DNA from 4 places in the Pantoea anthophila genome. Region 2 is predicted to be linked to each of the others. Evidence: predicted binding sites of a transcription regulator. Region 2 holds the regulator's gene; each other region holds the start of a gene.
The links. The regulator PurR, encoded in region 2, represses purine synthesis genes. The targets are predictions, from matches to a motif close to CANGCAAACGTTTGCNTG.

Region 1 (3,112 bases), 1.5 Mb from region 2:
TAAAGTTCTGGTATGCCGCGCTGGGGATCTGATGGCGCGCCAGGAAGTCTTTGGTAAAAGCTTTTGAGCCTTCCAGCTGTGCGGCAGCCTGAGTCGGGCCAAAAATAGTCAACCCAGCCTGACGGAATGCATCCACCACGCCAATGACCAGCGGTGCTTCCGGTCCGACAATGGTCAGATCGATCTTCTCGCGCTGGGCAAAATCCAGCAGGGCAGGGATATCGGTCGCACTGATTGCGACATTCTGCAGCGCAGGCTCTAATGCCGTACCGGCGTTACCTGGCGCAACAAAGACGGTTTCTGCCAGCGGCGACTGTGTCGCTTTCCAGGCCAGCGCGTGTTCACGTCCGCCATTACCAATCACTAAAATTTTCATCTGTTACTCTCCGGAACGATTAATGACGGAAGTGGCGCATATCGGTAAAGATCATGGCAATGCCGTGCTCATCCGCCGCCGCAATCACCTCTTCATCGCGGATAGAGCCGCCAGGCTGAATCACACAGCTCACGCCCACCGCAGCGGCTGCATCAATACCGTCGCGGAAGGGGAAGAACGCATCTGACGCCATGGCAGAACCTTTCACTTCCAGTCCTTCATCGCCCGCTTTGATACCAGCAATTTTAGCGGAGTAGACGCGGCTCATCTGGCCGGCACCAATCCCGATCGTCATCCCGTCACGCGCATAGACAATGGCGTTGGATTTAACAAACTTCGCGACCTTCCAGCAGAAGAGGGCATCACGCAGCTCCTGCTCCGATGGCTGACGCTTGCTGACCACGCGCAGCTGGCTGGCATCGACCATACCGAGATCGCGATCCTGAACCAGCAGGCCTCCGTTGACGCGTTTGAAATCGAGCGCTGCCGTGCGGTTCTGCCACTGGCCGCAGATCAGGACACGGACATTCTGTTTCGTGGCGGTAATCTTCAGCGCGGCCTCGGAAACGGCGGGCGCGATGATCACCTCAACGAACTGGCGGCTGATAATGGCCTGTGCTGTCGCTTCATCCAGCTCGCGGTTAAAGGCGATGATGCCCCCGAACGCAGAGGTAGGGTCGGTCTGGTAAGCACGGTCATAGGCTGACAGCAGGTCGTCGCCGGTCGCAACGCCACAAGGGTTAGCATGTTTAACAATGACGCAGGCGGGGTCACTGAACTCTTTGACACACTCGAGTGCAGCATCCGTGTCAGCGATATTGTTATAGGAGAGCGCTTTGCCCTGAACCTGTTGCGCGGTGGCAACCGAGGCTTCAGCAACCTGCTCTTCTATATAGAAGGCCGCCTGCTGGTGGCTGTTTTCGCCGTAACGCATATCCTGCTTCTTGATGAAGTTCAGATTCAGGGTACGCGGGAAGCGACCTGCAGGCTGATTGCGTTCACCGTGATAGGCGGGCACCAGACTACCAAAGTAGTTCGCGATCATACCGTCGTAAGCGGCGGTGTGTTCAAACGCTTTGATCGCCAGATCGAAACGGGTGTCGAGCGTCAGGCCGTTCTGGTGGGCATCCATTTCAGCAATGATGGCGTCGTAGTCGCCGCTGCTGACCACGATGGCCACATCTTTATGGTTCTTGGCGGCAGAGCGCACCATGGTCGGGCCGCCGATATCAATGTTTTCTACTGCGTCTTCCAGTGAGCATCCTTCACGGGCAACGGTCTGGGCAAAGGGATAGAGATTAACGACCACCATGTCGATAGGGCTGATGTCATGCTGCGCCATGATGGCATCATCCTGGCCGCGACGACCCAGAATGCCGCCATGCACTTTCGGATGCAGGGTTTTGACGCGTCCATCCATCATTTCCGGGAAACCGGTGTAATCAGAGACTTCTGTGACAGCCAGACCCGCATCCGCCAGCAGGCGAGCGGTTCCACCTGTGGAGAGCAGTTCGACACCGCGACTGGAGAGCGCCTGAGCAAATTCGAGGATGCCGGCTTTGTCAGAGACACTGAGCAAGGCGCGGCGTACAGGACGAGGTTGTTGCATGGTGGTTTATCCCTTGGCTTTGTTTCGCGTATAGAAGAGCGTTACATCAGGTTTTACAGCGGTTTTCTCTTCTATATAAGAAGGAAAGATCAAAAACCTCAGGTAACGCCCCTAAAAGGGGAGTCCGTCATATTGCCCGGCATTGTAGCGAAAACGTTTGCGTGATGCTCGCCTAAATTTGCCAGGCCCGGTGAATGTGGATAACGCTGTGTGTAACTGCGTATAACAGCGACTTTTGCTGTGGAATGCAGCGAACGCGCTTTTTTCTGCAATTTATGGGTTGCGCCTGTCTGACAACTCCCTATAATGCGCCTCCATCGACACGGCACAACGGCTTACGGAATGCGGTGTTGAGAGGTTCAGGAGACTGAGCCGCCGGAGAAAAGCTTCTGAAAAAAGAGGTTGACTCTGAAGGAGGAAAGCGTAATATACGCCACCTCGCGACAGGACGCTAACGCACTGTTCGCACTGCTCTTTAACAATTTATCAGACAATCTGTGTGGGCACTCGCAGGATTGATATCAGCGCCTTAGGGCGCACAAAAATATCAAAGCCTCACGAGTGAACACATAATGAAATTCATTATGACGTTTTACAGATGAGCACCGCTGAACTCGTTTCAGCAAATCAAACTTTAAATTGAAGAGTTTGATCATGGCTCAGATTGAACGCTGGCGGCAGGCCTAACACATGCAAGTCGGACGGTAGCACAGAGGAGCTTGCTCCTCGGGTGACGAGTGGCGGACGGGTGAGTAATGTCTGGGGATCTGCCCGATAGAGGGGGATAACCACTGGAAACGGTGGCTAATACCGCATAACGTCGCAAGACCAAAGAGGGGGACCTTCGGGCCTCTCACTATCGGATGAACCCAGATGGGATTAGCTAGTAGGCGGGGTAATGGCCCACCTAGGCGACGATCCCTAGCTGGTCTGAGAGGATGACCAGCCACACTGGAACTGAGACACGGTCCAGACTCCTACGGGAGGCAGCAGTGGGGAATATTGCACAATGGGCGCAAGCCTGATGCAGCCATGCCGCGTGTATGAAGAAGGCCTTCGGGTTGTAAAGTACTTTCAGCGGGGAGGAAGGCGGTGAGGTTAATAACCTCGCCGATTGACGTTACCCG
Region 2 (3,112 bases):
CCGGATAGCGGTCGATGACCAGCGCCTGCCAGCTTACGGCGGCAGCACAGACACCAATCGCCTGAATGAAGCGCAGCGCCAGCATCAGAAAGATATCATTCACCCACAGCATACCCGCACAGCCAGCGGCGAACAGTGCCAGCCCGGCCAGCAGCACGGGTTTACGGCCGATGCGATCGGAGAGCGGGCCCCAGAAGAGCTGACCACAGGCGAAGCCGGCCAGAAACAGACTCATGCTGGCGCTGATCAGGCCGGGCGAGGTGCGGAACGTCTCCTGCATCGCGCCAAAGGCGGGCAGGTACATATCGGTGGCTAAAAAGCCCAGCATGCTGAGCAGAGCGAGGTAGGGCATAAATCCTATATTCGACAACATCAGATTCTCATTTTGCAGGGTAAACGCGGCAGAGTGTAAAAGGTGCGTTTGCGGCTGTGAAACGGTAATATTTGCCGGTTGCTGTTAAAATTTTTGAAGGCAGATTATGTGGTCAGAGTATGCACTGGAAGTGGTTGACGCGGTTGCACGCGGGGGCAGTTTCAGCGCCGCCGCGCAGGAGTTACATCGGGTGCCGTCTGCCATCAGCTATACGGTTCGCCAGCTGGAAACCTGGCTGGCGGTGCCGCTGTTTGAGCGTCAGCACCGTGAAGTGGTACTGACCCCGGCGGGAGAGCATTTTGTCAGGGAAGGGCGCAGCGTCATCAAAAAAATGCTCGCAACCCGGCAGCAGTGTCAGCAGCTGGCTAACGGCTGGCGCGGACAGCTAAGCATTGCCGTTGACCGCATCGCCAAACCGCAGCGTACCCGGCAGCTGGTTAAAGATTTTTATCGCCACTTCCCGGACATGGAGCTGCACATCAGCTATGAGGTCTTCAACGGGGTCTGGGATGCCCTGGCCGATGGCCGGGTCGATGTCGCGATTGGTGCGACCCAGGCGATACCGGTTGGCGGACGGTTTGCGTTTCGGGATATGGGGAAGCTCAACTGGCGCTGCGTGGTTGCACCCGATCATCCTCTGACGCAGGCAACCCGGATTGATGATGACACGCTGCGTCACTGGCCGTCGCTGGTGCTGGAGGATACGTCACGGGCGCTGCCGCGGCGCATGACGTGGACGCTGGACAATCAGCGCAGGCTGGTGGTGCCGGAATGGCAAACCGGGCTGGAGTGTGTGCAGGCGGGATTGTGCGTGGCGATGGTGCCAGGCCATCTGGCCCGGCCACTGCTCGACAGCGGCGCGCTGGTGGAGCTCACGCTGCCGCAGGCGTTTCCGGACAGCCCCTGCTGTGTCAGCTGGGCAGAGGATCGCGCATCACCGGCAACAGGCTGGTTACTCAGCTATCTGGGTGATGCGCAAACGCTTAATCAGGAGTGGTTAAGCGAGGATTAACGGCGATAGTCGCGGAACGGACCATCCGCAACTGAACGGCGTTCAATCAGCGTGGGATGGACTTCAATCGTTTGCGACACTTCGCGCTTGCTGGTAATGCGATCAAGCAGCATATCCAGCGCCTTCTCACCCAGCTGAGCCTTGGGCTGATGGACGGTGGTCAGTGCGGGCGCAAAATAGCGCGCGTTGCGCACATTGTCATAACCGATCACCGAAATGTCCTGTGGAACCCGCAGACCCATCTCGTCAGCGGCGCAAATCGCCCCCATCGCCATGATGTCGCCACCGCAGAACACCGCCGTCGGGCGCTGCTTCTGCGACAGGATCTGCTGCATCGCCTGATAGCCCGACTCCGGCTCAAAGTCACCCTGCACGATCCACTCGGCGCGCGGCTGAATGCCCGCCTCTTCCAGCGCCTTAAGGAAACCGGCATGACGTCCGCCCCCGGTGTTGCGCTCCATCTGACCGGGGATGGCGCCGATGTCGCGGTGGCCGCGCTCAATCAGATAGCGTCCCGCCAGATAGCCACCCTGGAAGGCGTTATCCAGCACCGTATCGGTGAAGTCGGCGCGCGACTCGCCCCAGTCCATCACCACCATCGGGATATTGCGGTTCTCTTCCAGCATCTGCAGCAGGTCGTCCGGGTATTCAGAGCACATGACCAGCAGACCATCGACGCGCTTCTGCGCCATCATGCTGAGGTAGGCGCGCTGTTTTTGCAGATCGTTATGCGCATTCCCCAGAATCAGCGTATAGCCTTTGTCAAAACAGTGATTCTCGACCGCTTCGATAATCTCAGCGAAATAGGGCGCTTCGCTGGAGGTGGCCAGCAGCCCCAGCGTCCGGGTGTGATTCACCTTCAGGCTGCGCGCCACGGCGCTCGGCGAGTAGTGCAGTTCCTTGATCGCCTGCCAGACCGCATCGCGCGTCTCTTCAGCCACGAAGCGGGTTTTATTGATGACGTGCGAAACCGTGGTCGTGGAGACGCCAGCGCGTTTTGCCACATCTTTAATTGTTGCCATGAAAATCGGACTCCAGGACTTATCTAACTGTATGATAAGCGTAGTGTTAAACGTTTGCGTCTGCTCAGGGTATTTTCCGCAAAAATGCCGTGTTATGGCGCATTAAACCGGCGGCCGACGGAGAATAAATGCCTGAAAAAGTGCGCAAACGGAATCAGGGCTGCGCGCGTTGCGCAACAAGGGCGGGATTCTAACAAGGCTGAACGGATAAAACGAGATTTTTACCCACAGCTGTGGGAAAATAGAATAACCACAATGATTATGTGGTTAAGGAGCAACCCATGAGTACCGATCTTAAACTGGCGTTAATGACCACTGTCGGCTGCCTGCTGATGATTGTGGCCTTTAGTTTTACCGCTGTACTGCACTGATAAAAAAGCCGGGACTTCTCCCGGCTTTTTTCTGACGCTGCATCAGCTCAGCGAATGGTTTTCGGCGTCATTACACGACGCGCACCTATGTAGTGACGCTGCCAGTAATCTTCCCCTAACGCACTGATCTGAATATCTTTGCCGGTACGCGGTGACTGAATAAACTTGCCGTCACCCAGGTAAACCCCGACGTGATCCGCGGTTCCGCGGCCATTAATGCGGAAGAAGACCAGATCGCCTTTTTCCAGTGACTCACGTTTGATAGGGGCAGCGTCACGCAGGTGATACATCTCGTTAGCGGTGCGCGGAATTTTAAACTTCACCAGATCTTTAT
Region 3 (3,112 bases), 1.7 Mb from region 2:
GATCAATGCCCAGCAGGATGCGATGGAAGCGGTGACCCAGATCTGGACGCTGCGCCAGAGCATTCTCAAGCTGACGGGAGAGGGCGATCGGGGGCTGGATTCGCTGCGTCTGCTGCCGGGTGCAGGGCGGCTGCGGTCGTCGCTCTATCCCGATATTCAGGTAGTCTGCGATGCAGAGCCTGTGCTGGTCTGGTCGTGTGCGCTCTCATCCGCGACCCAGCGGCTCTATCTGTGGGAGATGGATAACGCCTTTCAGTGGCGCGCATTACGGGAAATGGAGATGGGCAAGCCCAATATCGGGCCGCATGCGCTGCGGCTGACCAGCCTGCCCAGCGAGCGCAATCTGCATCCTGAGATGTGACAACGCCGCAACCGGTGGGTTGCGGCGCTCAGTCACTGCGCTCAGTGCGCGTCGATAAAGACAATCTTCAGTACGAACAGCAGGGCAACAATCACCACGCAGGGGCTGATCTCACGCCAGCGCCCGGTGCCCAGCTTCATCACGCAGTACGCGATAAACCCCAGCGCAATGCCTTCGGTGATAGAAAAGCTGAACGGCATCATGGCGGCGGTGACAAATGCCGGAACGGCTTCGGTTAAGTCATCCCAGCGCACGCGCGACAGGCTGGCCGTCATCAGCACACCCACGTAAATCAGCGCGCCCGCCGCGGCGTAGGCCGGCACCATGGCCGCCAGCGGTGACAGGAACGTCACCAGCAGGAACAGCAGGCCGGTGACGACCGCCATCAGGCCGGTACGGCCACCAATCGCCACCCCGGAGGAGCTCTCAATATAGGCGGTCACCGAGGAGGTGCCCGCCAGCGCGCCACTCACTGAACTGATGCTGTCGACATACAGCGCCTGCTGCATGCGCGGGAAGGTGCCGGTTTCATCGGTCAGGCCCGCTTTATCGGTGACGCCAATCAGCGTGCCGGAGGAGTCGAACAGATTGACCAGCATAAAGGAGAAGATCACCCCGGCCATGCCGATGTTGAATGCGCCTTTGATATCGACCTGACCGACCACCGACGTTACCGACGGTGGCGCGGAGAAGAGGCCGACAAACTTCACATCGCCCAGCATCCAGCCGATAGCCGTGGTGATCACCATGGAGATCAGCACCGCCGCGTGGATATTACGCGACGCCAGAATGGCGATAATAAAGAAGCCCAGCGCGCCCAGCAGCACGCTGTGCGAGGTCAGGTTGCCTACGGCCACCAGGGTATCGGGATTAGGCACGATAATGCCCGCATTTTTCAGCCCCATCATGGCGATAAACAGGCCGATCCCGGCGGTAATGCCGACGCGCAGGCTGAGCGGGATATTGGCAATCATCCAGTAGCGGACCCGAAGCAGCGTCAGGATCAGCAGGCCGACCGCACCCCAGAAAATGGCGCCCATGCCGACCTGCCAGGAATACCCCATCGCCCCGACCACCACAAAAGCGAAAAAGGCGTTCAGTCCCATAGCGGGTGCCAGCGCTACCGGCAGATTGGCAAACAGGCCCATCAGAATGCTGCCGAAGGCGGCAATCAGACAGGTGGTGACAAACACCGCCTGCGTATCCATGCCCGCGACGCCCAGGATCTGCGGATTGACGAAGACGATATAGACCATCGTCAGAAAGGTGGTGATACCCGCGATCACTTCGGTACGCACCGTGGTGCCATGTTCCTGCAGCCTGAAAATGCGCTGCAAAACGCCTTGCTTGCTCATGCCATCCATCCAGAAGAAAAAATCATCGGCGCGTATCCTGGCGATTTTACCGGGGCAATACAATGATTTTTCGCAACCGATTGCCAGTCTCGCAATCTGTACGGAGTGCGGTAAAGTGGGGAACCCACACCTGAATCGAAGGATAGAATCTGATGTCAGTAGAATGCGTCTTTTTTGATTGCGATGGCACGCTGGTGGACAGTGAACTGCTCTGCACCCAGGCCTACGTGAATACCTTTGCCCGCTATGGCCTGACGCTGTCGCTGCAGGAGATGTTTGAAAAGTATAAGGGCGTCAAACTTTACGACATCATTCGTGATGTGGGTGAGGCGCATCAGGTGTCGCTGCCGATGGAGGAGGTCGAAACCGCCTACCGCGCGGAAGTGGCGCGACTGTTCGACCAGCAGCTGCAGCCGATCGCCGGTGCGAAAGCGCTGGTGGAGCAGATCAGGGTGCCGATGTGCGTGGTCTCAAACGGAACGGTAAAGAAGATGCAGCACTCGCTGGGATTAACCGGCATGCTGCCGCTGTTTGCTGAGCACCTCTACAGTGGCTATGACATTCTGCACTGGAAGCCCGATCCGGAACTGATGTACCACGCGGCGGAGCAGATGCAGGTGCCGATTGAGCGCTGCATTCTGGTGGATGACTCCGAAGCGGGCGCCCGCGCCGGGATCGCCGCCGGGATTCCGGTCTACTACTACTGCGCAGACGCGCATAACCCGGAACTGGATCATCCGCTGGTGACGCGCTTCGATGACATGGCGCAGCTGCCTGCGCTGTGGCGCGCCCGTGGCTGGGATCTGGTGTAGCGCGGCCCATGAGTCACACCGTCTGGTTTTTAACCCTGCCTGGCGTCATGGTGCTGGATCTGACCGGTCCGGCCGAGACGCTGAAACTGGCGGGCGATCATTTTACGCTGCGCTACATTGGCCCGCAGCCGGAGGTTGTCTGCTCCACCGGCATGACCATTGGCGGCATCGAACCGCTGCCGGAACAGCTTCCCGCCGACAGTCTGCTGGTGGTGCCGGGCGTCTATGACTCCCGGCACTGCTTTGCCACGCCGCAGGCCGCCGAGGCGCGCCAGTGGCTGATCCGGCAGCAGGCTGCGCTGCGCGCGCAGACCTGTATGCTGGTCTGCGTCTGCTCAGGTGCCCTGCTGGCCGCGCAGGCGGGGCTGCTGGATGAGGTTGAATGCACGACACATCATGATGTGATTGCCCGTCTGAAAGCGGCCGCCCCGCGCGCACGGGTCAAAGAGAACCGTGTCTTTGTCGGGCACGGGAACATCTGGACCAGCGCAGGCATCACGGCGGGTATCGACCTGGCGCTGCATCTGATTAATCAGCTCTGCGACACGCCCACGGCGCTGGCGGTGGCGCGTGAAATGGTGGTC
Region 4 (3,112 bases), 600 kb from region 2:
CGGGCGAACTGAAACTCCCACACGCCTGGCGGGCGAAACCCTCTCAGAGCCACCCCGCCGCCAGGTAATAACTCCCACAGCCTGGCAGGCGAAACCCTCTCAGAGCCAGCCCACCGCCAGGTAATAACTCCCTCCCCCCGACAGGCGAAATCCTCTCAGAGCCCCCCACTGCCAGGTGATAACTCCCAACCGCCAGGTGAAACCTCCCCGGCCGCCAACCCACCATCAGGCGCTCAGCCAGCCCAGCTTAATCACAAACAGAATCGACAGGATAATCAGCGCGGCATTGACCTCTCTGGCGCGACCGCTCAGCAGCTTCACCAGCGTCCAGGTGATAAATCCAAAGGCGATACCGTTGGCGATGGAATAGGTCAGTGGCATGGTCAGCGCGGTAACCGTCACCGGGGCAGCAGTCGTGATATCTTTCCAGTCAATATCCGCCAGACTGGATGTCATCAGCACGGCCACAAACAGCAGCGCGGGCGCGGTGGCATAGACCGGCACGCTGGAGGCCAGCGGTGAGAAGAAGAGCGCCAGCAGGAACAGCACGGCGACCACGATCGCCGTCAGGCCGGTGCGGCCACCCGCACTCACGCCCGCCGCCGACTCCACATAGCTGGTGGTGGTTGAGGTGCCCAGCAGTGAACCAAACAGCGCAGCCGCACTGTCAGCAATCAGCGCACGGCCCATCTTCGGCACGTTACCCTGCTCATCCGCCAGACCGGCGCGTTTGGTGACGCCCAGCAGGGTGCCGGTGTTATCAAACACATCCACAAACAGGAAGGCAAAAATCACACTGACCAGGCCGACGTTAAACGCGCCAGCAATATCCAGCTGCATAAAGGTCGGTGCAATCGATGGTGGTGCAGAGAAGACCCCGGCAAACGGCGACAGGCCGATGCCCATAGAGATAAAGGTTACCAGCAGAATACCGATCAGCACGGCACCGGTTACGCGACGCGCTTCCAGCACCACAATCATCACAAAGCCAAGCATCGCCAGCAGCGGACCCGGTTTTGTCAGATCGCCAATGCCCACCAGCGTCGCCGGGTTATCGACCACAATGCCTGCGCCTTCCAGCGCAATGATCGCCAGAAACAGGCCAATACCGGCACCAATCCCCGCGCGCAGCGGCAGCGGAATACTGGCAATAATCCACTCACGGATTTTAAACAGCGACATCGCAAAGAAAATCACTGCCGAGAGAAACACCGCACCCAGCGCAATCTGCCAGGTGTAGCCCATGTGCAGTACGACGGTGTAGGTGAAGAAGGCGTTCAGCCCCATGCCCGGTGCCAGTGCAATCGGGTAGTTAGCGATCAGCCCCATCAGCGCACAGCCAATCGCCGCCGCCAGACAGGTCGCGACAAATACGGCGCCCTTATCCATGCCGGTCGCGCCCAGAATGCTCGGGTTAACAAACAGAATATAGGCCATCGCCAGGAAGGTGGTGATCCCGGCGATAATCTCGGTACGAACCGTCGTGTTATGCGCTTTGAGTTTGAATAGTTTTTCTAACATCATCATCTCTCGATACAGGAGACCGCACCGGTGTGGGTCTCGCTTGCCAAAGGGGGTTGCATGCTGATTATTCTGTTTTCGGGACGCGGATACCGGCCGCTACATACTGACCTGCCGGAATCGTCTGAAATCCCTGACTGACCCACTGCCCAAAGCAATTGCCATGCCACTTGCCGACGCAATCGATTACCTGGCAGAGCCGGATGCGCCTCAGAGAATTCCGAACCAAAACGAGGCGCGATTATGGTGCAATGCACCGAGGATGCGCAATCGTTTTCCTGCCTCTCTGTGTCACCCCCGCAAAACTCTGCGCCAGCGCACGCTTCCGCATAATGGCGGGCGAGGCGTGTCACGTTTCAGCACGCTGCCTCAGCGCACTTTTCTGGCCTGTGTAGACTCCTGAATTAACTCTTTCGTAACATTGAGGCCGCGCCATGAAGCCAGCGATTTTGGTGGTGGATGATGATCCTGCTGTCTGCGACGTCCTGCAGGATGCGTTAGGTGAACATCAGTTAAAGGTCTACTGCTGTCATCAGGGAAAAGAGGCGCTGCTGATGCTCAGCACGCACCCGGAGATCACGCTGGTGATGCTGGATATGATGCTGCCTGACACCAACGGACTGCTGGTGCTGCAGCAGTTGCAGCGTCAGCGCCCCGAGGTGCTGGTGATCATGCTGACCGGTATGGGTTCCGAAGCGGAGATGGTGGTCGGCCTGGAGATGGGTGCCGATGATTATATTGCCAAACCTTTTAATCCGCGCGTGGTAGTGGCGCGCACCCGGGCGGCCCTGCGGCGCGGCGGACGCCCTGTCCAGAGCGAAGCGGAACCGGCGGGCTGGCGATTCGGCGGCTGGCAGCTGGACGACAGTCGCTGCCAGCTGTTCAATCCGCAGCGCGAGCTGGTGCCGCTGACCCAGGGCGAGTTCAGCCTGCTGCGGGCGCTGGTGCGTCACGCCCGCAAGGTGCTGACCCGCGATCAGCTGCTGGAGCTGACCCACAGCGAAAGTCTGGATGTGTTTGACCGCACCATCGACGTGCTGATCATGCGCCTGCGCCGCAAAATCGAAATCAACCCGCATCAGCCCGATCTGATCCGCACCATTCGCGGGCTGGGCTATGTCTTTTCGGCTGACGTAATGAAACCTGAAACCGCCCCGCGCACCAGCCAGATCGCCTGAATCGCGCAACGTCCCGGCAATGTCGCCGCCGTGGCGGCGGATATGGGCGATGAAAGTCTGACGCAGTTTACCCGCGAGTACGCACGGCGGTCTGGTGAACCGCCCGCGCGCAGCATAAGAACGATGAGGCAGCCCGCTCCCGGCGATCACGCGCAGCGATGATCAGCGTCCGGAAGGGTCAGGTAAAGCCGCGGGCGTAGTCATTACAGAGCAGCCAGTGCGGCGCTTCATCCTCCTCAAGCGGATTGAAGCGGGCGAGTGGCGTCAGGAACACGTTGTCGTTTTCGTCATCATTGGGCATCGACACCTCGCCTACCAGCACGTCGCCAAAACCCGGTTCGCCCCAGAAGCTGTGCCAGAGGCCCGCCTCGAGCGTCACGCTTTCACCCGGCGAAAGCCGCAGCTGCGAACCC

Region 1: the regulator PurR is predicted to act here: its motif matches at 2,132-2,149, upstream of purH (bifunctional phosphoribosylaminoimidazolecarboxamide formyltransferase/IMP cyclohydrolase).
Region 3: the regulator PurR is predicted to act here: its motif matches at 1,786-1,803, upstream of OJ965_RS20595 (NCS2 family permease).
Region 4: the regulator PurR is predicted to act here: its motif matches at 1,785-1,802, upstream of OJ965_RS09750 (NCS2 family permease).

What each region holds. Positions count from the first base shown of each region.
Region 1 covers NZ_CP110473.1:3,695,199-3,698,310, reverse strand. The annotation lists gene purD (phosphoribosylamine--glycine ligase) at 1-376, opposite strand, end outside; gene purH (bifunctional phosphoribosylaminoimidazolecarboxamide formyltransferase/IMP cyclohydrolase) at 396-1,985, opposite strand; rRNA gene OJ965_RS19715 (16S ribosomal RNA) at 2,622-3,112, shown strand, end outside.
Region 2 covers NZ_CP110473.1:2,162,503-2,165,614, reverse strand. The annotation lists gene punC (purine nucleoside transporter PunC) at 1-373, opposite strand, end outside; gene punR (DNA-binding transcriptional activator PunR) at 480-1,385, shown strand; gene purR (HTH-type transcriptional repressor PurR) at 1,382-2,407, opposite strand; gene cydH (cytochrome bd-I oxidase subunit CydH) at 2,689-2,778, shown strand; gene OJ965_RS12600 (C40 family peptidase) at 2,826-3,112, opposite strand, start outside.
Region 3 covers NZ_CP110473.1:3,898,986-3,902,097, reverse strand. The annotation lists gene OJ965_RS20600 (4'-phosphopantetheinyl transferase family protein) at 1-361, shown strand, start outside; gene OJ965_RS20595 (NCS2 family permease) at 403-1,716, opposite strand; gene yieH (6-phosphogluconate phosphatase) at 1,869-2,528, shown strand; gene OJ965_RS20585 (GlxA family transcriptional regulator) at 2,537-3,112, shown strand, end outside.
Region 4 covers NZ_CP110473.1:1,560,696-1,563,807, reverse strand. The annotation lists gene OJ965_RS09750 (NCS2 family permease) at 226-1,524, opposite strand; gene OJ965_RS09745 (response regulator) at 1,956-2,699, shown strand; gene OJ965_RS09740 (D-lyxose/D-mannose isomerase) at 2,878-3,112, opposite strand, start outside.